DNA from 2 places in the Bermanella marisrubri genome. Region 2 is predicted to be linked to the other one. Evidence: predicted binding sites of a transcription regulator. Region 2 holds the regulator's gene; the other holds the start of a gene.
What was found. Region 2 encodes sigma-54, which starts transcription at its own class of promoters, with help from an activator protein. Its sites were predicted from a motif close to TGGCACNNNNNTTGCTNT; they were not measured.
Positions count from the first base shown of each region.

Region 1: the regulator sigma-54 is predicted to act here: its motif matches at 11,693-11,710, upstream of HF888_RS02490 (formate/nitrite transporter family protein).

Region 1 is NZ_CP051183.1:539,692-555,871, forward strand. Features, by position in the region: gene HF888_RS02440 (cation:proton antiporter domain-containing protein) at 1-930, opposite strand, end outside; gene HF888_RS02445 (ferredoxin--NADP reductase) at 1,074-1,844, shown strand; gene HF888_RS02450 (hypothetical protein) at 2,037-2,282, shown strand; partial or broken gene HF888_RS02460 (bifunctional diguanylate cyclase/phosphodiesterase) at 2,291-4,716, opposite strand; gene HF888_RS02465 (NADPH:quinone oxidoreductase family protein) at 4,792-5,763, opposite strand; gene HF888_RS02470 (TldD/PmbA family protein) at 5,886-7,271, shown strand; gene HF888_RS02475 (TldD/PmbA family protein) at 7,271-8,593, shown strand; gene HF888_RS02480 (bifunctional protein-serine/threonine kinase/phosphatase) at 8,594-10,288, opposite strand; gene cynS (cyanase) at 10,288-10,731, opposite strand; gene HF888_RS02490 (formate/nitrite transporter family protein) at 10,811-11,647, opposite strand; gene ychF (redox-regulated ATPase YchF) at 12,005-13,099, opposite strand; gene pth (aminoacyl-tRNA hydrolase) at 13,164-13,751, opposite strand; gene HF888_RS02505 (50S ribosomal protein L25/general stress protein Ctc) at 13,770-14,405, opposite strand; gene HF888_RS02510 (ribose-phosphate pyrophosphokinase) at 14,527-15,471, opposite strand; tRNA gene HF888_RS02515 (tRNA-Gln) at 15,520-15,594, opposite strand; gene ispE (4-(cytidine 5'-diphospho)-2-C-methyl-D-erythritol kinase) at 15,593-16,180, opposite strand, start outside.
Region 2 is NZ_CP051183.1:838,096-854,275, forward strand. Features, by position in the region: gene HF888_RS03790 (YhdP family protein) at 1-3,292, shown strand, start outside; gene HF888_RS03795 (carbon-nitrogen hydrolase family protein) at 3,292-4,116, shown strand; gene yjgA (ribosome biogenesis factor YjgA) at 4,169-4,708, opposite strand; gene mgtE (magnesium transporter) at 4,985-6,340, opposite strand; gene HF888_RS03810 (HPr family phosphocarrier protein) at 6,428-6,697, opposite strand; gene rapZ (RNase adapter RapZ) at 6,794-7,648, opposite strand; gene ptsN (PTS IIA-like nitrogen regulatory protein PtsN) at 7,691-8,143, opposite strand; gene hpf (ribosome hibernation-promoting factor, HPF/YfiA family) at 8,154-8,459, opposite strand; gene HF888_RS03830 (RNA polymerase factor sigma-54) at 8,568-10,070, opposite strand; gene lptB (LPS export ABC transporter ATP-binding protein) at 10,182-10,907, opposite strand; gene lptA (lipopolysaccharide transport periplasmic protein LptA) at 10,909-11,430, opposite strand; gene lptC (LPS export ABC transporter periplasmic protein LptC) at 11,411-11,980, opposite strand; gene HF888_RS03850 (KpsF/GutQ family sugar-phosphate isomerase) at 11,980-12,948, opposite strand; gene HF888_RS03855 (calcium/sodium antiporter) at 12,964-13,920, opposite strand; gene HF888_RS03860 (BolA family protein) at 14,133-14,375, shown strand; gene murA (UDP-N-acetylglucosamine 1-carboxyvinyltransferase) at 14,400-15,662, shown strand; gene hisG (ATP phosphoribosyltransferase) at 15,671-16,180, shown strand, end outside.

The DNA of each region.
Region 1 (16,180 bases), 300 kb from region 2:
GTTGGTTAAGATCATAGAGCCCAAAAACATGCTGCGGCCAGGGGCTTTCAACAGAGCTAGGATATGGAATAGCAACACACCTTTGATGATCAGAATAAAACTAATCACGAGTAATGGCATCAACATATCGACAGTGGGTAATGCGGCAAAGCCAATGTTTAGAAAGAATCCGATTAAGAATATGTCTTTAAAGTTGAGTAGACTTTTAGCGAGCTCGTTCGCTTTGGTGTGCTGGCTAAGCATAAGACCAGCGATCAATGCACCCAAGTCGCCCTTTAGGTTTACCGCATTAAATAATTCGTAGCCGCCAAACGCGAGTAGTAACCCGACCAATGGCAGTAATTCCCCGTGACCTGCTTTTGTTAAGAGTAAGCCAAGAGGTTTCCGTGCGGGCCATAGCAGCAATAATGCAAGGGCATAGACGTCCGGAATTTTGCCCGTCGCCAAAACCAAGAAGCCCACGGCGACGATATCCTGCATTATCAAAATGCCCACCGCTAACTTGCCGTGGTTGGCCTTCATTTCGGTTTTGTCTTCCAGTAGCTTGACCACACATACCGTGCTGGAGAAGCTTAAGGCAAAGGCAATCAGCAATAAGCTTTCGCCACTAAGACCTTCTAACATGGTCACGCCGAACATGGCGAAACCCTTTAGTAAAAGGCTGCCGACGACGACCCAAGAAGACATGTGAATAACGCTGCCTGCCCAAACCGTTGGTTTTAAAAGGCTACGAATATTGATTTTGAGACCAATGGTGAACAGCATCAGGGTGATGCCAAGATTCGCTAACGTTTCTAGGTTGTCATGAGGTTCGACACCATAAGCATGCAATCCGAATCCAGCTAGTAAGTAACCAACAAGCGGTGGCATGTTTACTTGTTTGGCGATGAAGCCGCAGGCAAATGCGATGACAATCCAGATGAATTCCATAAGCGTAACTCTGAACGGGTAATCTTTACATAATAGCGGATAATGTTTATTTGTAAAATCGATTATTTATAGAAAAATTATCTGTTTTTCTAATATAGGGGTAAGGAGCTAAGCTGGAAGCATATTCAATATTGGAGGTGACCATGAAAGGTTTTAACACAGAGACCGTGACAAGTGTACATCATTGGAACCAAGATTTATTCAGTTTTAAAGTCACTCGGGATGCTGGTTTACGTTTCAAAAACGGTCATTTTATTATGATTGGCTTGCAAGTAGAAGATAAGCCCTTGATGCGCGCCTACAGCATTGCAAGTGCCAACTATGAAGATGAGCTAGAGTTCTTCTCTATCAAAGTTCCCAATGGCCCGCTGACTAGTCGCTTGCAGAAGATTCAGCCAGGTGATGAAATTCTGATTAGTAAAAAGCCCACGGGAACCTTGCTGGTAGATGATCTGCTGCCGGGGAAACACCTTTACTTACTGAGTACGGGTACTGGCTTGGCGCCGTTTATGAGCGTTATTCGAGATCCGTATACGTATGAGAAGTATGACAAAGTGATTCTGACCCATGGGGTTCGTTATCAGTCGGATCTTGCATACAAAGACTATATTGAAAACCATTTACCTAATCATGAATATCTCGGTGAATTGGTTCAAGAGAAGTTGCTTTATTATCCAACAGTGACGCGTGAAGAGGCTGATTTCACTGGACGATTAACAGATGCGATGGAAAGTGGAAAGCTTTACGATGACTTAGGTCTACCACTGCCAAATAAGCAAGATGATCGCTTCATGTTGTGTGGGAGTCCGAGCATGCTCAAAGATTTAACATCAATCCTCGACAAACAAGGTTTTGCTGAAACGAGGCATGGCAATCTTGCCGAATACGTGATCGAGCGTGCGTTTGTTGAGTAGTACTGGCTACTCTTTAAAAAACGGTTTTGTCATATGACAAGGCCGTTAACAAAATATTTCTGTCATACAAGTGTCACTCCACTGTCATCTTATTTGTCTTAAATAAAAAGGCACACATTAATAAATAAGGTGATCACAATGAAATATATAATAACAATTCTTTTGACTGTCTTTTCTTTGTCCAGTGTTGCAATGACGGCAGTGGAAGGGAAGGTCGTATTTGATAAAGGACGTTATTTGGTTGCAGACACGCCGATCGTAGGAATGAGCCTTCAAGACATGCGTAAGTATGAAGAGCGTCAAGTAAAGATACAAGGTGTGGAGCGAGAGTCTGGTGAAATTGAAGTTTATAAAATCTCGGTCAAAACTGATACTGGTTATCAGACGACATACGACTGGGATATCGTTGATCAAACTTACTATGGTCCAGGTCTGTAACAAGTAAATCAGCTGAGGAGTTTTTCAAATTCTTCAGCTGAAACAGGTTTTGAAAATAAATAACCTTGACCAAAATCGCAGCCTGAATTAATGAGTAATTGCTTTTGTTGTTCTGTCTCGATGCCCTCTGCGATAACCTTCATACCGAGTTTATGTGCCATGCTATAATGGTTTCGCATAAAATGAGATCGTATTTGTCGTTGACAATATTACGTACAAAACTCATATCGATCTTAATATAGTCAATATTGAATTTCTTCAAATAACTGAGTGCACTATAACCTGTTCCGAAGTCGTCGAGACTGACTTGGATTCCTGATTGACTAAAGTCGGATAACTTCTCTTTTACAATGGGGATACTATCTAACAGCAATCCTTCTGTGATTTCGACGGATATACCATCGCCTGGTAGATTGATGATTTGAAGGAATTGACTCCAGCTTTGATGAATGTCTTCTTGATTGCCATAGAACTGTACTGGACTTTTGTTGATACTGATTTGAAAATCCGGGTATAGGGTTTTACGCCACAACTTGGTTTGCATTGCCGCCTGCTTAAATATCCAGTTACCTATTTCAATAATCAGACCGCTTTCTTCAGCTATCGGGATAAAATCTGCAGGACTAATAATGCCGTCTCTGGGATGATGCCAACGAATGAGTGCTTCAGCTTTATGGACCTGATGACTCTTCAAGTCGACAATCGGTTGATAGTATACTTGAAACTCATTGCGCTCTAATGCCTGTCTTAAGTCCAAACTGATGCGTTGGCGCTCGCTGGCTTTCTGTTGTAACTCATGGGTGAAGAAACTGAACCGATTCCGCCCAAGATGTTTTGCTTCATACATTGCTTGGTCCGCATACTTGTACAAGTCCTCTAGGTTGTCGCTGTCCCAAGGGAATTGAGCAATACCTATGCTGGCGCTTACATAGGCTTTTTCCTTATCTAGAGTAAAGGGCTCGCTTAAACGTTTCGTAATGTCACTGCATATGCGCTTTGTGCTGAGGACATTTTTAATGCCTAGTAGCAGTACCGTAAATTCATCACCACCAAATCGCGCAACAATATCGGATTCCCGAACACACTGCTTAATGCGTTTTGCTGCCTCAATTAAAAGTGCATCACCGACATTGTGACCTTGTGTGTCATTGACTTGTTTAAAGTTATCTAAGTCAATAAACAATAAAGCAAATGGAAGTGCTTTCTGAATTAGATTCTGAGTGTACTGTGTGAAACTATGGCGATTTAATAATTGAGTTAAATTATCATAATGTGCTTGTTGCCATATAAGTTCTTGGGTTTGTTTTTTATCTGTGATATCACTAAAAAGCACTATATAATTTTCAATTTCATTGTTGCTATTTTTTTGCGTATTTATCATCATCTCTATAGCGATTGCATGGCCTTCTTTATGCTTGTACCAAGTTTCACCTCGCCAGTACCCATTGCGCTGAATCGATTTAAATATGTCACGTTGTTTTTCATCTAATGGATTTTCTTTTAACAGGAAATCCGATTCTAACCCGATGACTTCATGTTGTTCGTAGCCGCTAATGTAGCAATAGGCAGAATTCACTGCCTTAATGACTCGATGTGCATCCGCTATTAATATTCCTTCGCCGCTATTATCAAAAACAAGGCGACCAAATTGTGCCTGTTCATTGAGCGCTTTCTGAGTACTTAAGTTCTTACTGCTGCCGATAAAGCGTTGCACGAGGTTGTCTTGATTGCGAATGGCTTGTCCAATATTTTCATATAGAAAATAGTGGCCGTCTTTATGTCTGAGACGATAATTTAAGTGATAAGGAGTATTGTATTTAAAATGCTGGCGGATCGCCTTTTCTATTGCTTTGAGGTCATCTGGGTGAACAATGTTATAAAAGTCATCCACATTGTATTCGAGACGTTGCCCGTCGTAACCTAGCTCTTCTACCAAGTCGGGTGAGAAGTAGAATTTTTGTTGCTTAACATCCCAGTCCCAAATCCTAGTACCACTACTTTTCATTGCCAGTCGATGACGCTCTTCGCTTTTCTTTACGGCATCTTCTGCTTTGCGAGCGCGAGTGACATCTATGAAATTGATACCGTATTGACAATGCTGTCCATCATTCAATTTAAATGGATAGAGTTCAACACGCTTCTTTTCGCCGTTTTTGCACTGAATGGTGACTTCTAAGTGGACTGGGTGACTATTGGTTTGCTCTAACTGTCTAAGTTGCTGTTCCCAATCTTGCAAAACGGATCGCCGATAAGACTCGTCAGGGTAGGCGCAGCGATACCAAGTATTGATATTCCGCACTTCATCAAGGGTGTAACCAAAAACGAGAGTAAACGCAGGATTAATATAAACGATGTCGTCCCCTTCGCCTCTGACTGCGCAGGGCTGAGGGGACTGTTCCATGAGGTCATACTGCCAAGGTCTCAAGGATGTCATAGATACACTTCTTACGGGCCTCAATAAAGACTAGCAGAAGATCTATCACATGCGTGGGCAGCGATTGATTACCTATTACGGCGTGAGAACGACTTTACCCAAGACTTTGCCACTTAGTACTGCGTTTAAAGCGTCTTTCACTTGTTCAAGCGGATAACTAGCGTGAATATGAGGCGATACCTTACCCTCTTTGTACCACTGGAAAAGCTCTTGCTGGTTGGTCATGTAATCTTGAGGTTGCTTCTGTACAAAAGTACCCCAGAACACGCCCATCAAACTAAATCCTTTCACCAAAGCCAGATTGACGGATAATTCTGGAATGCGACCTGATGCAAAGCCGATAACCAGATAGCGCCCATTCCATGCCATGCGGCGAATGCAGGTATCAAAGGCGTCCCCGCCGATCGGATCAAAAATCACATCAATACCCTTGTTTTTCACTAAGGCTTTTAAATTGTCCGCCAGGTGGTCATCGTTTTTAACCAATTCATCGGCACCGTGTTGCTTGGCTAGCTCTAGTTTGTCATCGCTACTTGCGACGGCGATGACATGGGCACCCATGGCTTTACCAATCTCTACGGCGGCGATGCCTGTGCTGCCTCCGGCTCCCAAAACTAGAAGGGTTTCACCAGCTTGTAAGTTAGCGCGTTGTTTTAAAGCATGGTGGCTGGTGCCATAGGCACACATAAGTGCGGTAGCATGAGCTGGGCTGACGCCGTTTGGTAATGGTTGCACCATTGCCTTGTGTACAACCACTTCTTCGCTATAGCCACCAATTGGCATGAGCACAGCTACCGAATCACCTATGTTGAGTTCATCAACGCCTTCGCCAACCGCATCAATGGTGCCCGCTACCTCAATACCAGGAACAAAAGGCGTGGGAGGCTTCATCTGATACAACCCTTGCACGAGCAAACCGTCTGGGAAATTCACACCCATGGCTTCAGCTTTAATGCGCACTTGATTCTTTTTTGGCTCAGGGGAATCCACATCGGCAATGGTTAGTGAATCAATGGGAGCAAATTCTTTGCAGATAACTTGTTTCATTAATGGCTCCTTATTCGATAAAGTAGCACTCATAGTAAGTAGCTTAACTAAATTAATGAAGTGAATCCCCTTCATTGTGAACTATTACTAGTGTGAATAGATTTTATTATTGGGAGAGAGCTATGCTGGATTCATCCGTTGCCAAGCAAGTAATTGATGCTGCTTGCCATAAAGGTGCTGATTTCGCCGAGCTATTTGTAGAGCGGCATTTAACTGCAAATATTTCAACATTAGCGAGCCAAGTGGATAGCGTCGATAGTGGCGAGGAATTTGGTGTTGGGGTGCGCTTGGTATTCGGTCAAAAAGTGCTGTATGGCTATAGCAATCAGCCCGAATTAAATATCCTATTGGATATTGTCAATGATTTAGCCAGTGGTCAGCAAGGTAGCCATAGCGCTAATCCGTCATCGTTAAAAATAATGGATGTTCACAATCGACATCCAGTGAGCCGTATTCTTACTGTAGACAGTGACTTTAATAGCAAGTTGGAATTTTTATTAGCCGCTGAACAAAAAGCTAAAGCTGTGAGTGAAAAAATTATTAAAGTACGTGGCAGCGTGATGCAGCGCCAGCAACATGTGGAAATATTCAACAGCGAAGGTTTGCATGTAGAGGACGAAAGACATTACACAAGAACATCGGTCACTGCCATTGCGAAAGATGGTAGCTTACAGGCTACAGGTAGTTTTAATGATGGTGGATTGATTGGCTGGGAGCTGCAAAACAGAATTGACGCTCAACACTTTGGAGAAGAAGCAGCACGACAGGCACTCGTGAATTTATCGGCAAAACCGTGTCCTTCCGGCCATATGCCTGTCGTAATGGGCCCAGGCTTTGGAGGTGTCATTTTTCACGAAGCTTGCGGACATTTATTAGAGACCACATCCGTAGCCAAGCAAGCTTCTGTTTTCCACGACAAAATGGGAGAGATGATTGCTAGCTCGGTAGTGAGTGCAGTGGATGATGGCACATTAAGTAATGAATGGGGTTCTATCAATATCGATGATGAAGGTATGCCTACGCAAAAAACTCAGCTCATTAAAGATGGCAAGCTGGTTAATTTTTTGGCCGACCGCGTGGGGGCAGAACAAACAGGGTTACCTCGAACGGGATCGGGACGCAGGCAGAACTACAAGTTCGCACCAGCTTCTCGTATGCGTAATACTTTTATTGAAGCGGGCGACAGTTCTCTTGACGATATGCTCGCCAGTATTGACCGCGGCATTTATGCATCTCACATGGGCGGTGGTTCCGTTAAGCCGGGGACAGGTGAATTTAACTTTTCTGTGTTAGAAGGTTATTACGTTGAGAACGGTAAGATTCAATACCCGGTAAAAGCCGCTACATTAATTGGTACAGGTCCCCAGGTACTTAAAGATATCAGTATGGTTGGGCGCGATTTTAGTTTGGCATGCGGTATGTGTGGCTCTGTAAGCGGTGCGATTCCGACTACAGTAGGGCAGCCTAGTCTCAAGGTCGATAATATTTTAGTTGGAGGCAACGCATAATGATGAACGTGAAACAAATAGCTGATTACGTTTTGCAGTCGTTACCAAAAAATAAAGTACGCGCTGATTTAATTATCGATCAAGGGAAGTCTCTGTCGCTTAAAGCTAATCAAGGAGAAATCAGCGAACAGAAAGTGAGTGCCTCTAAAAAAATTGGTCTGCGTGTTTTTGTTGGAGATAAAGTTGGCATTGCTTATACCGAAGCCTCGGATGAAGCAGCATTGGATCGTATGGTAAAACAAGCACAAGATAATGCGATGTTTGCAAAAGATGAGCCTCAAGCGCTGAGCCAGCCGTCCACCCAACCAAAGCCTATCATTGATTTATGTCCAAAGGATACAAGCTCTACCGAACAGAAAATCAATGACCTGTTGCAGTTAGAGGCGAAAACATTACAGCAAAAAGATATTCGTCGCGTACCTTATAATGGCATTAATCAATCATGGTTTGAGCGAAGTATTTTCAATACTGAAGGCTTGGCGCTTAGTCAGGAACAACAACAGTTTAGTGCTTATGTAGCACCTATCGCGACCAAGGGCGACGACAATGCCATGAATATGGCCGTAACGGTTGGTCGACGCTACCAAGATTTACAGCTTGATAAAATAGTCAGCGTTGCATGCACAGGGGCGCAGTCTTTACTCGCTAGCAAGCCCATTAAAGGTGGGCACTATGATGTAATTTTTCGTCCAGACGAGCAGGCTAATTTATTTAAAGTGTTTAGCATGGTGTTCTCTGCAAAAGCCGCTAAAGATGGCACTAATCCTTGGCTTGATGACGTTGGCAAGCAAGTCGCCAGTGCTGAGTTAAATATTATGGATGATCCACATCTAGATGGTATGGGTTACCAATTATTTGATGATGAGGGTGTTGTGACTAAAGCCATGTCGTTAATTGAGCATGGCGTGTTGCAAGGTTTTATCCACAACCAAGCGACGGCTCATTACTTTAACGCGCAAAGTACAGGGCATGCACAACGTAGTCCAACAAGTAACGCTGGTGTAGGAATTCATCAATGGCATATCAAACCTGGTGCCGCTAACCGTGATGAGTTATTGCAGGGTGAGTATCTTGAAATCATGGATTTAGAGGGGTTGCACTCTGGGGCAAACCCAATAGCCGGAACATTTAGCTTTGGTGCAAGCGGATATCTATGTCGCGATGGTGAACGTTTGCATGCAGTCCGCGGTATTACGGTGGCGGGTAATTTTTATGATTTGCTTAAACAGATTATTGCAATCAGCGATACTACGATTTGGAGCAGTTCTCAGGATAGCCTAATGGCGCCGGTGCGTTTTTCCAATGTTTCCGTCAGTGCGTAGCTATAACTGCTGTAATAAATAGAGAGTCCATAAAAGCCCTGCCGCGAGCAGGGCACTTAATCCTTGCCAAAACCTTACCGGATGAGCGTCGGCCAACGATATTGGGTCTTCAGTTTCTGCTCGACTATGTTGTAGATCGTATACTAATTCTGATACCTCTTGATAACGGTGCTGAACTTTGGGATGCAGCGCTTTGCGCAAAATGCGATCTAACCATTTGGGTAACCTTGGATCATGGATCTTGACACTGGTATAACTCAGCTTGTTAAGATCTCGAGCACGGCTAATTTGGTTGACTCGATGGCCGTAGGGCAATTTTCCGGTGAGCATTTCGTATATGATGACACCTAAAGAAAAGATGTCAGATGCAGGTGTCGCTCGTTCATATAAAAATATTTCAGGTGCCGTATAAGCCAAGGTACCTTTGATACTGGTATCCGGATAGGCATTTTCCTGCAGACTGGTTACCTGACAACTAGCTAAATCAATCAGTGTTAAGTGTTTGCTTCGGTCTAGCATAATATTACTCGGACGCACATCTCTATGAACCATTTCTTTGCGATGAATACTTTGCAAGGCGCTGGCTAGTTGTAATGTGATCTGCCGCGTCTCATACAGCGCCAGTGGTCCAAAATCATCCATGTATTGCTTGAGTGTTTGTCCATCAATATATGGCGATAAAATGTAATGATATTGCTTTTTCGGATAATGCAGACACTGGACGATGTTTTTATGATTGAGTCGTTTAGCGACCCACTCTTCGTGCATAAATTCATCTAAAAAGTCTGCTTCATCAGACTGACTTTGTGCAGGCGCTTTTAAAACATAGGGTGCATCTTGCAAATTACTTTCCACTAGGTAGAGATGACTACGGTCGCTGGAATAAAGCTTTTTTAAAATGCGATGACCATCAAATTGCTTATGTTGCTCTAACAGCGGAGGTATTGGTAAGGCTTGTTGTTGATTATGACTGATATTGATGGTTTCTATTTTGAAAACGACGAGACTTTTATCATCGTGATTTTTTGGAATGCATGCAGATTTCAACAACGCATTCGCTTGTTGTTTTAAGGAGTGGTGATGGTCTGTTAAACAGGATCGAATTGTATCTGTTGGGATTGAGTCGTGAATACCATCCGTGCTCAATAGATAGATATCGTTTTCCTTTAATTCGATACAGCGGTAATCTAATTCCAGATGTTTATGTAGGCCCATGGCACGGCTTAATAAATGCGTATCTGGGTTGGGCCAATAACGATGGTCCTCTGTTAAACAGCTTATATCGTCATCGCGTAAACGATAAACACGACAGTCGCCTGCATGGAATACATGCAAGAAATGCCCTTTTGCAATCGCACAGGCAAACGATGCAATATAGCCGCGATTTTCATTACTTTGTAATCGTGATTGGCTATAAAGCCATTGATTGGTTGCGCTTAAAACGCGAAAAATACTATTTTTAACAGTCCAGATATCTGGCGTTGAATAATAGTCCTCTAATAAGGATCGTATTAAGACTTGGCTTGCAATATGACTGTAAGGACTGGTGGATATACCATCGGCGACAATGGCAATGTGTCCCTTGTTCTTTTCTAAAAAGCCAACGGGAGAGCAATAACCAATCGCATCTTGGTTAATTGCATGCTCTCCTTTTTCTGACAGCTGAGCGAACTCAGCTTTTATATCCATTGTCATTAATAACGCTTGTAAGGTAAGAATTTACCACTCATTACGATTTTGACTCGATCCCCATTTGGGTTTTCTTCACGCTGCATATCCATGTTGAAGTCGATGGCACTCATGATACCGTCGCCAAATTCTTCATGAATTAATTCTTTAAACGTCGTTCCATAAACATTAATCAGTTCGTAAAAGCGATATATGAGTGGATCTGTTGGAACAGCTGTTGGTAACGAACCCTTGTAGGGAACTTGCTGTAAAGCAAGGTTAGCTTCTTCAGAGAGACCCAGAAAATCGGTGACAATGCCGGCTTCTTCTTGTGTCAGAGCCATTTGTCCAAGTAATGCAGCCGTTGTCCATTCTTTGCTTTTACCCACCTTTTCCGCAATGGCTGCCCAGCTTGTTCCCTTAGCCAGCTTTTTCTCAATGATCATTTCAGTAACGAGTTCGCGTTTCATAAACACCTCTGTCATGGGTTATATAGTTTGTCATTGGGATACTCGCTATGACTGATGAATCATAGCGAGTAAGCGGGGATTATTGAGCAGTCGCAGCTTTCATTTCTGGTTGCGGACGCTTTGTACCGGTTTTGTAATGGGTTACGTAAAGCGTAAGGCCTGTAAATGCTAAACCACCTACTAGGTTACCAAGAACCGTTGGGATTTCGTTCCAGATTAGGTAGTCCATAATTGAGAAATCACCACCCATGATCATGGCAGAAGGGAACAAGAACATATTTACGACAGAGTGCTCAAAACCCATGAAGAAGAACAGCATGATCGGCATCCACATGGCCAAAACTTTACCGCTGACATTGGTAGAGATCATGGCACCCACAACACCCATAGAGACCATCCAGTTACAAAGCATGCCGCGAATAAAAATGGCAAACCAACCAGCGGTACCATACTCGGCATAACCCAGAGTACGAGCTTCACCAACAGAAGAGAGTTTTTCACCAACAGCACCGGGCTCTGTATTGAAACCCATGGTTAAAATGAACGCGATCATAAAGGCAACGGTTAACGCACCGGCAAAGTTGCCGCAGAAAACCAAACCCCAGTTACGCAATATGGTCGGCACGGTAACGCCCGGACGTTTATCGAGAAGGGCCAGGGGCGTTAACATGAAGACACCGGTGAGTAGATCAAAACCCATTAGGTACAGCATACAAAAACCAATTGGGAAAAGAATAGCGCCGATCAAAAACGAACCGGATTGCACTGCAACGGTTACAGCAAATGCGGCAGCGAGGGCTAAAATTGCACCCGCCATGAAAGCACGAATTAATGTATCGCGCGTAGACATAAAGAGTTTGGATTCACCGGCATCGACCATCTTGGTCGCAAATTCCGAGGGGACAACGTATGACATAGTGCACTCCAATGCAGTTATTAAACACAAGTGTGTAACTGAGCTAGAGCAACATGCGTTCCAAGAAAAATTTAAAACGTTAAAACTTTTTTAAAATCCCTATAACTCAAGGGCTTGCGAGCTTTAGAGTGTACTTGCAGTAAGAATAAGCAGTGCAAAATAAGGAGTAGATGCTATTTAGTGGAGCTAACAAAGTGCGTTTTTGCACAGTCTTGATTCGTCATCGTGATGTATTATGATCAGGAGTGGTGCAGGCATGTGCAATTAAATGGCGTTCATAAAAAAGCGCCAGTGCGTTACTTAACTTTCAAGTAACAACAAAAGCGCTTTCTATTATGGCGAGAAAAAATCTAGTGATCAAACATTAAACAAGAAATGCATCACATCGCCGTCTTTCACAATGTAGTCTTTACCTTCAACACGTAATTTACCCGCTGCTTTACAACCTGACTCACCATTGTGCTCGATAAAGTCATCGTAAGACATGGTTTCGGCGCGAATGAAACCGCGCTCAAAGTCAGTGTGGATAACACCAGCCGCTTGCGGTGCGGTAGCACCTTTTTTTACGGTCCAAGCACGTACTTCTTTGACGCCTGCGGTAAAGTAGGTCTGCAAACCTAGCAATTCATAACCTGCGCGAATAACTCGGTTCAAACCTGGTTCGCTTTGTCCCATTTCCTCTAGGAACATGGCAACATCTTCAGGGTCATCAAGCTCAGAAATTTCTTGTTCGATTTTATTGCAAACAGGCACAACGACGGCATTTTCTTTGTTCGCAATGTCACGCACTGTATCTAGGTGTGGGTTATTTTCAAAACCATCTTCCGCCACATTCGCAATATACATGGTCGGTTTGATAGTAATCATATGGAACATACGAATGCGCTTTTGTTCGTCGTCGTTCAGATCCATTGTGCGAATGGGTTGATCATTCTCTAGATGAGCAACCATTTTTTCTAGTAGTGCTTTATCCGCAACAGCGTCTTTGTTGCCACTTTTTGCGGTGCGGCTGACGCGTTGTAGTTGTTTGTCGGCACTTTCTAGATCTGCAAGGATCAGTTCCAAATTGATGACATCGATGTCATCGGCTGGATTGACTTTATTTTCCACGTGAATCACGTTGGGGTCTTCAAAACAACGAACAACGTGAGCAATGGCATCGGTTTCACGAATGTTAGCAAGGAATTGGTTACCTAAGCCCTCACCCTTCGAAGCGCCTTTTACTAGACCAGCGATGTCAACGAATTCCATTGTTGTTGGAATGACTTTCTCTGGGCTTACGATTGCAGCAAGTTTATCAAGACGTGGGTCCGGCATAGGAACAATGCCGCTGTTGGGCTCAATGGTGCAGAAAGGGAAGTTCTCAGCGCCAATGCCTGATTTTGTTAACGCGTTAAATAAAGTGGACTTACCAACGTTTGGTAAACCAACAATGCCGCATTTAAAACCCATGTTAATGACCTCTTGGAATGATTGCTTCCTAATCAGGAAGTCTCTTTAAATTTGTCGTCGTACGTTATGCTTTAAACGTATGCAGTCGGTTCATGGCACCTGACCAATCACCGCTTACCGCACTATCAATTTCATCCGCAGCAGCATCAATAGCTGCTTCGATTTTGTTTTGTTCATCTTTATTGGGTTTGCCCAGCACATGACCCGTTACCTTTGTCTTATCGCCTGGATGACCGATACCAATGCGTAGGCGATAGAAGTTTTTATCGTTGGCCATTTTACTAATAATGTCTTTAAGACCGTTTTGTCCGCCGTGTCCACCGCCTTGCTTAAAGCGAGCAATACCAGACGGCAAATCCAATTCGTCATGGACCACTAATATTTGATTAACAGGAATTTTGTAGAAGTTGGCTAGTGCCTGTACCGCCTGACCGCTGCGATTCATGAATGTGGTGGGAAATAACAGAAAGACATCTTGCCCTTTTATTTGGGCTTTACCACAGAGACCGTGGAATTTTTTTTCAGGTTTTAGTTGCACGCCATAGCGACGTGCAACTTCATTGAGTAACCAAGCGCCAGCATTGTGTCGGGTGTTTTCATATTCTGAGCCGGGATTGCCTAAGCCCACAATGAGACGAATACTGTCCTGCACAATACTGACCTTTATTAATTACTCTTCAGCAGCAGCTTCTTCGCCACCTTCTTCTTCGTCTGCAGAAGCAGAACCCTTAGGTACATCTACAGTCAATACAGCTGCATCGTGGTCAGCACCGTGAGTTAGCTCAAGAGCTTCAACGCCTGCAGGTAGTTTAAGGTCAGATAGGTGAAGAACCGTACCCACTTCAACGTCAGCTAGATCAACTTCGATGAACTCAGGAAGTTTACCTGCTTCACAGATCACTTCGATGTCAGTCATGTTGTGAGTGATCTTACCACCTTGTAGCTTCACGCCTTTACAAGTGTCTTCGTTTAGGAAGTGTAGAGGGATGTGCTGCTTGATAACAGTGCTCTTGCTTACACGTAGGAAGTCAACGTGCATTACAAGGTTTTGGTATGGGTGACGTTGAACGTCTTTAACGATAACAGTCTCAGCAGTACCACCAACGTTTAGTTTGATGATGTGGCTGAAGAACGTTTCGTCTTCGAACGCTTTCTTAAGTTCTTTCAGTTGCAATGTTACTTGTTGTGGCTCTTTGTCACCACCGTAAACGATTGCAGGAGTCTTGCCTTCTTCGCGACGTAGGCGGCGGCTCGCACCCGTACCCTTTACTTCGCGAACTTCAGCGTTTAGTTCGTAATTTGCCATTTTTTGTTACCTCTATAAATGAAATCAGCCCTAACCCCGCGACCAAGGTTAGAGCCTTTGTTTGCTGGTGCTTTTTTTGTACCAGCAAGGTCTTCAGAACGTTGTTTGCTTAGCCTGGGGCTTAGCGGAACATCGCACTGATAGATTCTTCGTTATTAACCCGTCGAATCGACTCGGCTAATAGGCCTGACAATGTAAGCTGACGAATTTGCTTACACGCTTTGGCATCTTTAGTTAGTGGAATCGTATCGGTTACCACTAATTCATCCAGTTGAGAGCCACGGATGTTCTCAATTGCAGCGCCGGATAGTACAGGATGTGTACAGTAAGCGACAACTTTTTTCGCACCGAATTGCTTAAGTGCGTCTGCTGCTTTACATAAAGTGCCAGCTGTATCCACCATATCGTCGACCAATACACAGGTACGATCCGTTACATCACCAATAATGTGCATAACTTGCGCTTCATTGGCCTGAGGACGACGTTTATCGATAATCGCTAAATCCGCTTCATCTAGCTGTTTGGCAATGGCGCGAGCACGTACTACACCGCCCACGTCAGGGGAGACAACCATTAGGTTGTCATAGTTTTGCTTTTCAATGTCATCAAGGAGGATAGGTGAACCATAGATGTTATCCATTGGAATATTGAAGAAGCCTTGAATTTGGTCCGCGTGAAGATCAACTGTTAATACGCGGTCCACACCAGCCGCTTGCATCATGTCCGCAACCACTTTGGCACTAATAGGAACACGGGCACTGCGAACACGACGATCTTGGCGGGCATAGCCATAATAAGGGATAACAGCGGTGACACGGCCAGCACTTGAGCGACGCAAGGCGTCAGCCATCAAAAGTACTTCCATGATGTTGTCATTGGTAGGTACACACGTCGGCTGGATAATAAAAACGTCTTTACCGCGTACGTTTTCGTTAATTTCGACGGTGATCTCTCCATCACTGAATTGACCAACTACAGCGTCCCCTAGAGGTAAATCCAGGCGTTCAACAATCAAACGCGCCAACTCAGGGTTAGCATTGCCGGTAAAAACCATTAGCTTAGACACGTCGGATACCCCTTGTGCTAAATATGTATCAATGATGGAATAAGAAGATGGCAGGGGTAGCAGGATTCGAACCTGCGCATGACGGGATCAAAACCCGTTGCCTTACCGCTTGGCTATACCCCTAATTTTTGACCTGACTGTTCAAAGCCTTCTGGAGAGCTTGATGCAATGGTGAATGATTTACACCTTTTGCTATGAAAGCCTCTATATCAGCCGGTAGCTGGGCCCGAACTGATTGTGCCTGAGCTTTAGAATTGCATTCTAGATAGCAGCAAGCGCCAGTGCCGGTCATTCTAGCAGAGCCGAATTTTTTTAGCAAATTCAATGAGTTATCAACTTCTTTATAAAGTTTGGTAACCACTGCTTCGCAGTCATTCCGACCCTCGCCCCTCAGAGCGGCGCTCATTTTCCATATTGGGGTATTCCTTGTCAATTCTTTATGTGAAAAAATTTCACCGGTATTAACATGACATTGGGGAACCACCACCACAAACCAGGTTTCTTCAAGATCCATCATGGGTTTAAGGATTTCGCCAACACCCTCTGCCCATGCAGCAAAACCGCGCACAAACACAGGGACATCAGCGCCCAGTTGTAAGCCTAGTTCAGCTAGAGTCTCTATGCTGAGATTTAATTGCCACAAGTGATTTAAGCCAAGTAAAGCGGTTGCCGCGTTGGAACTGCCGCCACCGAGCCCTCCGCCCATGGG
Region 2 (16,180 bases):
TCTGATGACAGGCAGTGTGGTTTATGGTGAAGAAAAATCTATTAGAGCAAGTTTACAGCTATATAGTGAAGGCGACCCATGGGATCTATCTCAATTTTATGCGCGTGGTAATCTAGATGTTGCAAACGCTGATGTGGCTTACTGGTTAAAAAATCTATTTGATTTAAGTACTTTCGAATCGTTTTCTCCTTCCATGAACTTAGGTTTTGAGTTTAAAGAAGGTCTACTTAATTATGCTAAATTCAATGTGTCTAGCCCTCGTGTTGAGATGCAAGATTATGCAAACTTAAAAGCGGTGAATACCCAATTCTGGGTTAAACAGCTGAGTTTAAATAGTTGGTCGATTTGGTTTGATAAAGCCAAATTTAATCTTAAGCAAGAACCTTGGCAGTTTGAAAACTTTGGCCTTAATTTAAGTCGAAAAGGACAAGATAATCGCTGGCAATATTATATTCAAGATATCGAATTGAGTTACCTCGAAAATCTGCTTTATGATTTGGAGTTGATGCCCGAAACATTGGATGAGACCTTAGATAGTTTACGACCGCAGGGTAACTTACGAGATGCGAATTTAATTGTTAATCAGTCTCCTAGTAAGGAGACGCAATACAATTTCGTTGCACGTTTAAACGATATTCAACTTAATCCTTACAAGGGCGCACCCGGTATCAAACATGTGTCCGGTGTTGTTGCAGCCAACAAGGATGGGGGGCGTGTACAGTTTGAGAGTGATGGTGCTCAGTTTAATTTTGCTAATATCTATGAACAAGCTTTGGCGAGTACAACAAGCAAAGGGCAAGTAGATTGGCGTATTGATCAGAAGTCCATTCGAGTCACATCACAAGATCTCAATATTCAGCTAGCTGATCTTGGAAGAGTAAGTGGCGGTTTTGATTTGCTACTGAATAAAGCGTCGCCTGCCAATGATCAGTTATTACTTAATTTAGCTCTCTCTAACGTTCCGGTTGCAGCTCACAAGCGTTTGGTTCCTAAAATAGCAGGTGAAAATCTTACGAATTGGTTGGATGGAGCATTACTGGGCGGCACAATTCAAAATGGACAATTGCTATTGTTGAGCGAACTGCAAGAGAGTGATTCGCAGCTTCAGCTCGAACTACTGCTAAACGCCAGAGAAGGGCGTTTACGCTATATGGACGAGTGGCCCTCAGTGCAAGATATCCATGGTTCCGTATGGGTGCAAAACAGTAAAGTGTTGGGTCGTTTTGAACAGGGTCAATCACTTGGTGGCGAATTGTCAAACGTCTCGTTGAGCTATGACGCCGAAGAAAATTGGCTAGCTATCTCCTCTGGGGTCAAGGGTGACAGCGAGGAATTACTAGCTTACTTTCAGGACACCCCTCTGAAAAAAGTAGTCAACGAGCAGTTGCAAGATTGGTCAATAACTGGGCAACACGAGACCCAATTAGGGTTATTTATTCCGCTAGATGAAGGCGAACCCATTGTCGATGTAGCAACACAAATAAAACAATCTGATTTATCGTTGCAGGGTTTGATATTTGAACAAACCGCTGGAAGTATTTACTACAGCAGTTCGCAAGGACTAAGCAGTAATTCAATTGATACTCGACTATGGCAGGAAGATGTTCGATTGAATATTGTCAGTGATGTGAGTGAATCTGGTTTCTCACCAGAAATTCGGTTTGATGGGACTGCCAATATGAAAGGTCTAAAACAATGGCTTAGTTTGTCGTTGCTCACTCCTATCGAAGGTCGCACGAATGTTTCTGGTAGTTTTTATATTAATCGGTTGCAAGATGGCTTTACAGGAATCGAATTATCTTCCCAACTTAAAGGCCTCAAAGTGGACGCACCTAAGCCTTACGGTAAGGTCGAAAATGATGAAAAGCCGTTAAAACTGAGTTACCGCTTAAATGACCGCCAAGAGTTTCGTTTAAGCTATGCGGATAAATTAAGTTTGGCCATGTTGCTCAAAGATCAAAGCATTTTTAGTGGTCAAGTTTATCTAGGTGCGACCGAAGCCTATATCCCAACCAGTCAGGGTTTATTGGTAGAGGGACATTTAAGTCATATACCTTTGGATCAATGGCAGCAAACATGGAGGTCAATTGATAGCGCGTCGTCAAATGATACTCAGGTTCAAGCTAACGCATCGTTTATCAAAGAAATCAAAGTCAGCACGGATCGTTTGTCATACAAAGATGATCATGTAAAAGACGTTCAGGCTTCTATCCGACCGCAAGCGAAAGGTTGGCGCCTGGATGTGACTTCTCCAATTATCACGGGCCGTATTGATTACGAGTCCGACCAACCGTTGAATCTAGATCTTGACTATATTCACTGGCCTGCCACCGTTAATAGTGAAAAAATTGACCTTGAGCCACAGGAAGATTTGTTTACCAATATTGATCCCAAACAAGTGCCGGCCCTGCGGTTGTCCGTAGATGAAATTTTTGTGGGGCCCACTAATTACGGAAGTTGGTCTCTCGATTTAGATAGTGATGGGCAGCAAATTTTTATTAATAATATTGATGGCTTTATTAAAAAGTTATCAGTGAAAGGGTCTGCTCAGTGGCAAAAAGCAAGGGCAAATCAACCGCCATTGACCTCTGTTGACTTAAGGCTGGCCTCCAATGATGTTGCTGGTATACAAGCCGCTTGGCGTACTAAACCGGTTATGGATGCAGATTCTGCTGATGCGCAATTAATCGTTAACTGGCAGGGCTCTCCCCTACAATTTAATAATGAAACATTAAATGGCTCTACCACTATACGCCTTCGAGACGGACTATTTATGGAAACAGGCGATACGGGGGCATTGAATGCATTTGGAATTTTAAATTTTGCTGCTATCGGACGTCGTTTGCGTTTGGATTTTTCTGATCTATACCAATCAGGTATACATTTTGATTCGGTGGATGTGAAAGCGAATATTGATAACGGTTTGATTCGAATTGTGGATACTTTGGATATTAATGGCCCGGCTGCAGATTTCTCTGCAAGTGGTACCGTTAACCTTAATACCAAGGAATTGAATCAGCAATTATCGGTGACGTTCCCAGTTACAAGTAGCCTGCCTTTCGTTGCCATTTTAGCGGGATTTGCTCCACCTGTAGCAGCGTCGTTATTTTTCGGCGAAAAAATCGTAGGTGACGAAATTGAAAAATTTACCAGTGCCACCTATGACGTAAAAGGTACATGGGACAAACCAAAGTTATCTTTACGTAAGCGCTTTGATAACGAAATAGAAGGCAAACAAGATAAAGGCTTTTGGTTCCGCATGAAACGTTTCTTCGGATTAGGTGATGAGTGATGACGCAAACTGTGATTACCGTCGGCTTGGTACAGATGACCAGTGGCAAAGCAGTCCAACCTAATTTACGAGCAGCAGAGGCTGCGATAAAGCGCTGTGTAGAACAAGGCGCCACTACCGTTTTACTTCCTGAAATGTTTGTTTGCTTGGGAGTAAAGAATCAAGTGGAGATCGCACAAACTCAATGTCAGAAAGGGGGGCCTGTCCGCTCTCAATTATCTGCTCTTGCAAAGGATTTTAAGGTAAATATTATCGCAGGTTCTATGCCGTTGATGTCCAGCGTTGAAGATAAGGTGTTGGCTGCCTGTTTAGTTTTTGCTGCAGATGGAAGCGAGGTTTGCCAGTACGATAAAGTCCATTTGTTTGATGTAGACGTAAGCGATAATAAGGGTCGTTATCGTGAATCTGATACTTTCATAGCTGGGACTCAAAGTAAGACGGTTAGCCTTGACGGTACTCTGTATGGTTTAAGTGTTTGCTATGATTTGCGTTTTCCCGAATTGTATCAACAGTATCAAAAGCAGTCATGTCAGGTCGTGACCGTACCCTCTGCGTTTACCTATACCACAGGTCAAAAGCATTGGTTGACCTTATTAAAGGCAAGAGCTATTGAAACTCAAAGTTTTGTTATGGCCGCGAATCAGGTGGGCACCCACGAGGATGGACGCATCACCTGGGGGCAATCTATTGTCATCAATCCAGACGGAGAAATAGTGGGCGAGTTAGACAGCGAAAAAGCAGGTGAGTTGGTTGTTGAACTTGATCTTGAACTCTGTCAAAAGATTCGTCAGTCTATGCCATTGTTGAAGCATAAACGATTATGAGTGAAAGGAGTGCCTCTATAATAACCAAGACGGTTTGAGGCACGGACACTTACTACGAAGGATAGTAAGTTTTAATATGTAAAAACAGCTTGCGAGCTGATGCCTTGGCCTTTTTCTCAGACGCTTTTTCTGAGCCTTCTTGTATCAGTTTTTGTTCTTTCACGGCATTGCGTATCAACTGACGTAGTTGCTGCATATCATCTACTTCAAATTCTTCGCAAAAGGCATTTAATGCACTTTGGCCGTCATTGATTAAACGATCGCGCCATTTTTCTTGCTGATGTAAAACGCGATTGAAGGCTTCACTACTAGGATCCAGTAATTCTAATGCGTTTTGAATGGCCTCTACATCTTCCGAACGCATAACTTTTCCTACGTACTGTAAGTGGCGTCGCTTCGCTTCGTTCTTTTTGATGCGTCCCCATTCTGCAATAGCTTCGATCATGGTTGGACTCAAAGGTAGTTTGCTTTGCTGTTGCTTTGGCATTTCACAAATTTGCTTTCCCAAATCTTGCAACGCATGCATCTCACGCTTTACTTGGGATTTACTGGGTCCTAGATATTCTTCTTCGTTTTCGTAATCTTCAGTCATAATTCAATACTCTAGGGCACCTCTAATAAGTCAATTTGACTCTGCAAGACGCCTGTAGTGGTTTCATTCAAGGAAGGCTTCGCCGCGTAATGACGAGTCCTTTCCCAGAAGCCTGACACCGAAGGAAAGTGCTACAGGCCTTGCCCTTTGGGGCCTTTTTCGTGTTCCAATCTCTGTGTTGTGGCATTTCGATTTAACCCGTTAGACCTTCAATACCACGCCTTGATATTGAAACACGATCAAGGCCAGAGCTTAAAGTGACTTGTTAGAGGTGCCCTATAAATAAAATACAGTTGCTAAGCCTAAAAATGCCATAAAGCCAACCACATCGGTTACTGTGGTTAATATCACGCTACCAGCCAAGGCAGGGTCAATACCTAGTTTTTTGAGCAATAACGGGAGTAAGGCACCTGCTAACACCGCGATAATTAAGTTAATGACGATTGCAATGGCAATGATGAGCGAGATTTGTATATCCTGAAACCATATATAAGTCGCTAGAGCGATAATAACGGACCATAATAAACCGTTACTTAAGCCGACAATGAATTCGCGATTTACTAACCAGCCCATGTTACCGGAGTCTAGGTGACCAATTGCCTGGCCGCGAATGACGAGCGTCAATGTCTGACTGCCTGCAATACCACCCATACTAGCAACAATGGGCATGAGCACGGCTAATGCGACGACTTTATCCAATGTATCTTGGAACATACCAATCACGCCGCTGGCAACAAATGCAGTAATTAAATTAATGCCCAACCAAACGGCCCTGCGTCGGCTGGTTTTTAATGCCGGGGCAAACGTATCTTCATCTTCATCTAAACCGGCCATGCTTAAGAGGCTGTGGTCGGCTTCTTCACGTATTACATCAACCACGTCATCGATGGTGATTCGGCCCAAAAGTTTATGCGTGTGACTTTCAACCACTGGAGCAGAAATTAAATCGTGACGCTCAAACAGTTGTGCCACTTGTGTATCGGTAGTTTCAGGATCGATACTGACCACATCTGTACTCATCACCTCGCGCACGGTGGTATCGCCATCACTAACAAGAATCTTATTGATGGGAAGACTACCTATGAATTCATCACGGCGATTAACTACCAACAAGCTATCAGTCATATCAGGCAGACTGCGGTGGCGGCGTAGATAACGTAAGACTACTTCGATAGTAATGTCAGGACGCACCGTAATGGTGTCCGTATTCATCAAACCACCGGCAGTATCTTCTGGATAAGATAAGACCGCTTCTATTCGGTCGCGGTCTTGCTCATCCATGGTGGTGAGTACTTCCTGAGTCACTTTATCAGGAAGATTTTGTAGAACGTCAGCAACGTCATCCGTATCTAGATCAGAAATAGCATTGGCCATTTCTTGTACGGACATCTGGTTTAACAACCAGCTTTGTATTTCGTCACCTAGGTGTTGAAGTACGTCACCTTCGTTCTCTTCGTCGATCAATCCCCACAGCAGTTTACGCTCTTTTGGGGGGGAGGATTCAAGAAGGTGAGCAACATCGGCGGCTTGCAAATCACTGTTGAGGATACGGCGAACTTGAGCCAAAGCACCGCTTTCAAGTGCAGACTCAAGATGTTGTAATTTGCTGTTCTGATATTCGCCTCTGGCCATAGAACTCTATCCTTTCGAGAGGCGGGAATTGTACCGTTAATGTGACAATCTAGCTATGGCTAGTGTATGAAGCCCGACGTTACGAGACTATTCATCCTCGTCAAAACGGTTGTTGATAAGATCCGTTATGGCCTGCATTGCGGCTTTTTCGTCGTCTCCAGAAACATGCAACGTAACTTCACTGCCTTTACTCGCGGCTAGCATCATGACTGACATGATGCTTTTTGCATCCACCTCTTTTCCATTATAGCTGATCTTAATCTTGCTCGTATAAGTGCTACTGGTGGAAACAAGTTTCGCCGCGGCTCGGGCGTGGAGACCGAGCTTGTTAATAATCGTAATGGATTGCTCTAGCATGGGCTGCTGCACGTTTTTCTTTTAATAATTAATAACCATAGCGCAGCCCCAAGCGGTCTGTCTAGCAATGGTGGAAATTGGTTTTAATGGGGCTATTTATGGGTTTAATTCACGATGACGTAATTGAACATTTTGATAGCGCTTTTCATAGGCTTGGTAAAGACGCTCTGTCATGTATACGCTGCGATGTTGGCCCCCAGTGCAGCCGATACTGATGGTCATATATGTGCGGTTATTATTTTGAAACTCTGGTAACCATTTCTGTAGATAATCATCAATATCGCTATACATTTCATTCACAGAAGATTCATCGCTCAGAAAGTCAATGATGGCTTGATCTTGCCCAGTAAAGTGGCGTAACTGAGGGTCCCAGTAAGGATTGGGCAAGCAGCGTACATCAAACACCAAGTCACTGTCTTTTGGTATGCCATGCTTAAACCCAAAAGATTCAAATAGAATCGACATCTCGTTGCTATCTTTGTCCACCACGCGGTTTTTAATCATTGTGCGCAGTTGGTGCATGGATAAATGGGTGGTATCAATGGTGAGGTCTGCCATGTCGGCAATATGATGCAGTAGCTCTACCTCTTTATTTATTGCCTCAAATAAAGGTACATCGGCATCCGTTAGAGGGTGTTTGCGTCGTGTTGCGCTAAACCGAGTGAGCAGAGTGTCCACATGGGCATCTAGATAGATGATCTCCAAGATGCAATCGTTTGGCAGCTGGCTAACGATGTCGGCAAAATTACCTAATTCAGAGCGTATGTTGCGAGCATCAATACTGACGGCCATGCCCACAAGACCGGTGCCCTGCTGATTCGCTTGTTGCATTAAGGTAGGCAATAGCATGACTGGTAGATTGTCAATGCAGTAGAAGCCGAGATCTTCTAGCACATTCAACGCAGTGCTCTTGCCAGAACCGCTGCGTCCACTAATGATGACCAATTTCATGACAAACCTTAATCAGTATGTTTTGCGAACATTAAGAATCTATCAGTGTACCGCAATCTGGTAGAGTTCGCTGGTAGACCGTGCATCTCGCAACCGATTACGAAATGACGATTGGCTAAACTGCTCTGCTAGCATGCTTAGCGTTTTTAAATGCTGTTCATTGGCTTCTTCTGGCACCAATAAAACAAATACAATGTCTACAGGTTGGCGGTCAATGGAATCAAAATCGATAGGTGTTTCCAGCACGAACAAAGCGCCAATAGTTTCATGGCACTCTGCTAGACGTGAATGGGGAATGGCAATGCCTTCTCCAATGCCAGTACTGCCCAACTTCTCTCGTGCGATAAGACGCTCATAAATTTCACTAGGGTCTGCATCTTGGATGCTGTCCGCTAGGAATTGACTAATATGTTGCATCAATCGTTTTTTACTGGTGCAAGTGGCACCCCATTGGGTGCGCTCTGACGTTAGAATTTGAGCAATACTCGAAGACATATGGATTAAATTAGTGGCTATTTCCGTGACGGTGATTAACCATCTTCTCTTTATGTTTTATTAATTGACGGTCTAGTTTATCGGTTAGGCCATCAATGGCGGCATACATGTTTTCATTATCGGCATTGGCGTGTAATTCGGCGCCAGCCGCATGGACGGTCGCTTCGGCTTTTTGTACGAGCTTCTCAACGGTCAATGTTACTTGAACATTGGTGATATTATCAAAGTGTCTTTCCAGCTTCTCGACTTTTGAATGAACATAGTCGCGAAGGGCGTCAGTCACTTCTACATGGTGTCCGCTGATATTGATTTGCATATATGTAGCTCCTACTGTCGGCACCCAAAGGGTGCGTTAATGTGCTGGTAACCTAATCTTAGTATAGGCTACCGGCTAAAACCGGAGACGATTCAAGTCAATTTTTCGTTATACCAACCTCTTGCGTTCATTAGAGGGGGGTATATGCATGGCTTCTCTATATTTGGCCACAGTACGTCTTGCGACTTTGATGCCTTCTTCTTCGAGAACCGCAGCGATTTTACTATCGCTTAATGGCTTTTTAGCGGCTTCGCTGGCGATAAGTTTTTTAATCATTGCGCGGATAGCGGTAGATGAGCATTCGCCACCACTAGTAGTGCTCACATGGCTTGAGAAGAAGTACTTTAACTCATAGATACCTCGTGGTGTGTGCATATATTTTTGTGTGGTGACACGAGATATTGTGGATTCATGCATTTCAACCGCTTCTGCAATATCGTGCAATACAAGAGGTTTCATAGCTTCATCCCCTTCTTCTAAGAAGGCCTGTTGATATTCTACGATTTTGCTAGCAACTTTGAGTAGCGTCTCATTGCGGCTTTGAAGACTCTTTAAGAACCAACGAGCCTCCTGCAAGTGATCTTTGATAAAGTTGTTGTCGCTACTATTATCGGCGCGCTTGACCATGGATGCATAGTGGTCATTGATACGCAGTTTTGGCGCAATTTCGGGATTTAACTCCACGCGCCAATGGCCTTTTACCTGTCGAACAATGACGTCCGGGATGACATATTCACTGGTTTGCGGGGCAATTTGTGAGCCTGGTCGAGGGTTGAGTTCTTGAATACCTCGAATCACAATTTTGAGTTCGTCTTCTTTGACTTTGAGTTTACGCATCAATGCGCTGTAATCTTTACTGCCCAACAGGTCGATGTGATTATCGATAAGTTTCTGTGCAAGATCTAACCATGGGGTGTCTTTTGGTAATTGCTTCAGTTGCAAAGAGAGGCATTCTTGTAAATCTCGTGCGCAAACACCACTGGGCTCAAATTGTTGCAATAGGTGCAGAACTGCTTCAAGTTCATCCAGTTCGATCTCAAGTTCCGGATCAAAACTGGCGAGGATGTCTTCTAGGCTTACTTTTAAGTAACCGTCATCGTCAACCCCTTCAATAATGTTAACGGCTATCATGTGATCGTTGTCGGACATCGGGGTTAGGTTTAATTGCCACAGTAAGTGGTCTTGTAAATCATCTGTGCTGCCGTTGCGGCTGTCAAAATCGAAGTCATCGCCACCGCTGTAGGATTCGCTGCTGCTGGCTGGCGATGCTGAAGCTTGCCATGTGTCATCCCAATCGCTATCTGTGGGCAAGTCGTCGGGAATATTTTCGTTCCAGTCACTATCGGCAGTTGCATCGTCGCCAACGTTTTCCTGTGTTTGGTTTTCGCTGGCTTCGGTGTCTTTATTCTCTGATTGCGATTGTGTTGATTGGTCTTGGGGTGTTTCGCCTTCGTATTCCTCCTCAACGTCCAGTAATGGATTGGAATCCAACGCGTTTTGGATTTCCTGCTGGAGGTCGATGGTTGAAAGCTGAAGTAGTCTAATGGCCTGTTGCAGCTGGGGGGTCATCGTAAGATGTTGACCCATTTTTAATTGCAAGGACGCTTTCATAAATACTGCTTATTATTCCGTGGCAAAAACCAATTCATCTACTATTGAATATACATGAAGTTTGAACCAAGTCTAGACTTATTAGGACGAGGTTTAAACTCCGTAAAATACTCAGAGCTTAAAATCATCGCCCAAATAAATGTCTTTTACTTGCTGGTTTGCGAGTACTTGCTCAGCATTACCTTCGGCGATGATATGCCCATTACCTACGATATAAGCTTTTTCACAGATATCAAGAGTTTCTCTGACATTGTGGTCAGTGATCAGTACCCCTAACCCTCGCTCTTTTAACTGTTTTACGATGCTCTTTATATCGCCGACACTGATGGGATCTACCCCGGCGAAAGGCTCATCTAACAATATAAAAGAGGGTTCCGCAGCTAGGGCGCGCGCGATCTCTACACGACGTCGCTCACCGCCGGATAGAGCCATACCTAAGCTATCACGGATATGCTGAATATGAAATTCATCCAAAAGGCTTTCTAGTTTTTCTTGGCGCTGCTTATTATTTAAATCTTTGCGGGTTTCTAGAATTGCTAAAATATTATTGGCAACGGTTAGCTTGCGAAAGATAGAGGCTTCTTGCGGCAGATATCCGATTCCGCGTTGTGCGCGCCCATGCATAGGTAGATCAGTAATATCTTGGTCATCGATGACAATGCGTCCTTTGTCAGCGTTAACCAGATTTACAATCATATAAAAACAGGTCGTTTTACCGGCGCCATTTGGGCCCAGTAATCCAACAATTTGTCCACTTTCAATGGACATGGATACATCTTCCACCACTTGGCGTGGGCCGTAACTTTTGGCTAGATTTTGTGCTTTTAAAATCGCCATTTTATTCCTTAGTACTTTCGCTGGAATTCTTTTGTTGTTCTGGCTGAATCACCATGCGAATACGCTGATCTTCTTGTGGGCTTTCCGCCTTAACTTTTTGCTGATCAATCAGATAAACAATACGTTCACCACTGAATTCATTACCTTGTTTTTGTAAGCCAGCATTTTTTAACAACGTTAATTGTTTGCTTTTTGTTAGATAAATAATGGTCTCACCATAGGCTTTGGTTTTTTCTTGATCTTGATTTAACACTTGCTCATAGCGCGCGGGTTTGCCTTCCGCTACTACTTGCTTTAGACCCGTTTCATCACGAATGATGGTGACCTTATCGGCTTCAATTTTCAACGAACCCTGGTTTAAGCGCACATTGCCAGTGTAGATTAATTCCCCTTTTGGTTTGTCGAGAAAGGCCTTGTCGCTGGCGATACGGATTTCTTGTTGAGTGTCTTCGGGTAAGGCTTGAACAGCGGCCACCCAAAAACTTAAAACTAAAATCAAGGTATTACTGATGGGATGGATCATGTGAGCCTCTTACCTTGGATATAAACTGAACGGTTTCTTTTTTTAGATCTAGTGTCAGTCCTGTCGATTCGATCAGGGTGTTAGGGTTTTCGATAATAACGTCAGAATCAGTGTTAGCGATTTGTGTATTTAAGTCCATATTGAGTGTTGCGGTTTTCAGACTAAAGCGAGTCGATGCGTCAACTAAAGGTTTAATTGCAACGCGACCGGATAGGCTTAGGTAGCGCTGATTTGTTAATTTGCCAGTTTCAGCTGTCAATCGCCAAAGTTTTTTATCTGCTTGATGGAGTGTAATGTCCGGAGAAATAAACGCTACAATTTCGGCTTGAACATCGGTCGCAGGGAAGTGTTTGGCAGATTTTGCTTTCACGGTTTGTCGTAACTCGCCATTTTCCCCATAATTTTGCAGGTTTAGGTTCTCAACCATAAAATCAGGTTCTAGCTTGGCTTGTTCCTGATCGTGATATTCTTCCCCCTGACGGTCATTAAGAGCCATATAGGCCACGACCGTAAGGGCGATGAGAATAGTGGCAATATAACGCTTGCGCATTAAATAACCCCAGCTCTCAGTAAATCATGCATATTGATGACGCCTGCAACTTTACCGTTTTCAGTGGCAACTAAAGCATTGATTTTCTTCTCTTCCATAACCTGTAGAGCTTCGGCAGCCAAGCGTTCTGGATCAATGGTTGTTACGCCTGTTGTCATGACAGCTTGTACAGGGGTAGTGTGAAAATCAATGTCTTTATCTAATGTGCGACGTAAGTCACCGTCGGTAAAAATACCGCTAAGTTGTCCGTGTTCGTCAATAACGGTTGTCATACCAAGGCCTTTCTGCGTCATTTCGATCAGGGCATCTTTTACGAGGGTATCCGGTTTGACCTGCGGTATCTGACTACCACAGTGCATAATGGTTTTGACTTTCAGCAGCAATTTACGGCCTAAAGAACCACCTGGGTGGGAAAAGGCAAATTGTTCTGCGGTAAAACCACGTGCTTCTAACAAGGCGATAGCAAGCGCATCCCCCATGACGAGGGCCACGGTAGTGCTGGATGTCGGTGCCAAGTCTAGCGGGCAAGCTTCTTTTTCTACACCCACGTTGATGTGGCTATCAGCGCCTGTTGCAAGCGTGGAGGTGTCATTGCCCGTCATAGAAATTAAAGGCACGTTCAAGCGCTTCAACAGCGGAATCAGAGTAGTGACTTCACTGGATTCACCTGAATTAGAAAGCGCAATGACGACGTCTTGCTCGGTAATCATTCCCATGTCGCCGTGGGCGGCTTCACCAGGGTGAACAAAAAATGCAGGGCTACCTGTACTGGCCAGTGTGGCGGCGATTTTATTACCGATATGACCAGACTTACCCATACCGGTTACCACAATGCGGCCTTGGCAATTAAGCAGTAGGTCGCAAGCAGTGTTGAGTGCTTCGTGATTCAGGTTTTTTAATAGCTGATCTACTGCGTCGCGCTCATCGGCAATGGTGCGTTGGATTGATTCGATGTAGTTAAAACTCATGGGCAACTTAATAAACTAATGTTGAACAAATAATAAGCCAAGATAGCTTAGGTAAGCCAGCAGCATGATGGAACCTGCACTGCGGCCAACTCGGCCTCGCTTACGGAATATATAGACAAATGCAATAAGGAAAAGTGTCAATCCCATCATAGCGCCGTAATCTCGGTAAAGCGCATCGCTCTCGACTACTGTCTTAGCGAATAGTCCGGGAATAGGCATGACAGCTAAAAGATTAAAAATATTTGAGCCCACAACATTGCCAATGGCGATATCATGATGGCCCTTCAAGGCACTAGCCACGCTGGCGGCTAGCTCAGGTAAGCTTGTGCCGATGGCGACAATAGTAAGACCAATCACTAGTTCGCTCACGCCCAAGGCAGTAGCCACTTCAACAGCCCCCCAAACCAGAATCTTAGCACTGGCAATCAACGCTACGATACCAATGATTAACCACATAACGCTTTGAGAAGTGCTCATTTGCTCAATGGCTTCGGCTTCTTCCTCTTCTAGTCCGCCGATACCCTGATCATTGCTTTCGTTAAATAGCCAGAATAGCGTGATGATTAAGCAAATAAACATAATGACGCTGTCCATGAAACTAATGGCCAAGTCTTGCAAGGTTAAGCCGGCTATAACGCTGACCAATAGCAAGATAGGCATTTCTTTTTTCAGCATCTTACCCTGAATAGGCAAAGGAGCGATCAATGCAGTAATCCCCAAAACTAAGCCAATATTGGCAATGTTAGAACCCAGAGCATTACCGATTGCTAGACCACCAGCACCATCAATAGCAGCGGTAGTACTGACAAATATTTCTGGAGCGCTGGTACCCAAAGATACAATAGTCATCCCTATTAAGAGCGGCGACATACCAAAGTGACGAGCCGTGGCAGCAGCACCTAAAACGAAGCGGTCTGCGCTCCAAACAAGCACAATAAGACCGATTAAAATGGCCAAAGCAGGATAAAGCATATTAAAAAACTCTATTGATCAATCGTGAAATATGTCCAAACCGGGCATTCTACAGCGTTTTAGACGGCTCACAAGATCCAAGATAAGGCGAGATGATGGCCAAAATCCTGTGTAAAGGCACAAATTTCCCTTTTGCAAATGCTTCATCATAGTTTTCACTTAGCTGTTTCGCTATAATCCTCGCCCCTTAAACTATTCACCCCGGAGTCATCATGAGCCCAGAAGCATTGCAAGAGTTACTAGCAGAGCGTTTATCTGATTGCCAAGTGAGTGTGGATGGTGATGGTTACCAGTATCAAATTACCGTGATCGGTGATGTGTTTGAAGGACTCAACACTGTGAAGCGTCAACAGCATGTGTATGGTGCGTTGAACGATAAGATCACTGATGGAAGCGTTCACGCTGTAACCATAAAAACGTACACGAAAGCCCAATGGGCCGAACAAGAATCCTAATAAAGAAGTCGTGTTATGCCATCAATGGACAAACTAATTATTCAAGGCGGATATCCGCTAAACGGTGAGATTCGCATTTCCGGCGCTAAGAATAGCGCGCTGCCAATCATTGCCGCCACGTTGCTTGCGGACACCCCCATTACCATTGGTAATTTGCCTCATTTGCACGATGTCACCACCATGATCAATCTACTTGGCACCATGGGTGTGGATGTGATCATGGGTGAAGAATATTCTATCGAAGTGGATAGCAATAAAATCGAAACCTATGTGGCGCCGTATGAGCTTGTAAAAACCATGCGTGCCTCCATTTTGGTATTAGGCCCGCTATTGGCGCGCTTTGGTGAAGCCGAAGTGTCGCTCCCAGGTGGTTGTGCTATTGGTTCCCGTCCAGTGGACATCCACTTATCTGGTTTAGAAGCGATGGGCGCCAACATCAAAGTGGAAGACGGTTACGTAAAAGCCACAGTAGATGGTCGCCTCAAAGGTGCACACATCTTCATGGATACCGTCACGGTAACCGGTACTGAAAACCTGTTAATGGCTGCGGTACTGGCTGACGGTACGACGTACCTTGAAAATGCTGCCCGTGAGCCAGAAGTGGTAGATCTAGCTGAATGCTTGATTAGCATGGGCGCAAAAATCACGGGTCACGGCACGGATGTAATTAAAGTAGAAGGTGTCGAGTCACTACACGGTGGGCGTTACGATGTGATGCCAGACCGAATTGAAACCGGAACGTTCTTGGTTGCTGCTGCCGCTACAGGAGGCAAGGTACTATTAAAAGATACCCGCGCTGATATTTTAGAATCCGTCATTCATAAGCTAGAAGAAGCGGGTGCTGCCGTTGAGGTTGGTGAAGATTGGATCAGCTTGGATATGACAGGTCGCCAGCTAAAAGCTGTGAGTTTAAAAACTGCGCCGTATCCTGCTTTCCCAACGGATATGCAAGCCCAATTCTTGGTGATGAATGTGGTTGCCGAAGGCACCGCCAGTGTTACAGAAACCATATTTGAAAACCGTTTTATGCACGTACAAGAACTGGCCCGAATGGGAGCGCATATCGAATTGCAAGGCAATACTTGTATCACCCGTGGTGGTGATAAGTTAAAAGGTGCACCTGTGATGGCTACCGATCTACGTGCTTCTGCCAGCTTAGTAATTGCGGCAATTTTAGCGGAAGGCGAAACCGTTGTAGACCGTATCTATCATATTGACCGCGGTTACGAATGTATTGAAGAGAAGCTCCAATTGCTTGGCGCCAATATTCGTCGAGTACCAAAATAGGAAAAGCAATGAGTCAGCAGCCCTTAACCATCGCGTTATCAAAAGGCCGAATTTTAGATGACACCTTGCCGCTGTTTGAAGAAGCGGGCATCGTGCCAGCGGAAGACATTAAAAAAAGCCGTAAACTGATTTTTGATACCAATCATGATCACATTAAGTTGGTTGTCATCCGTGCTACCGATGTACCAACTTACGTTGAATATGGAGCGGCAGACATGGGTGTTGCTGGTAAAGATGTATTGATGGAAGCCAGTGCTTCAGGTCAAACCAATAGCCTTTATGAACCGTTAGACTTAAACATAGCCACTTGTCGATTGATGACAGCCGCATTGAAAGGGGCGAAGCAACCTGAGGGCCGCATTAAAGTCGCGTCTAAATTTGTGAGTCTAACCAAGCGCTATTTTGCAGAACAGGGTCGTCAAGCGGATATCATCAAACTTTACGGTGGCATGGAACTAGCCCCGATCATGGGGCTGGCGGATTTGATTGTGGACATTGTTGATACCGGTAATACTTTG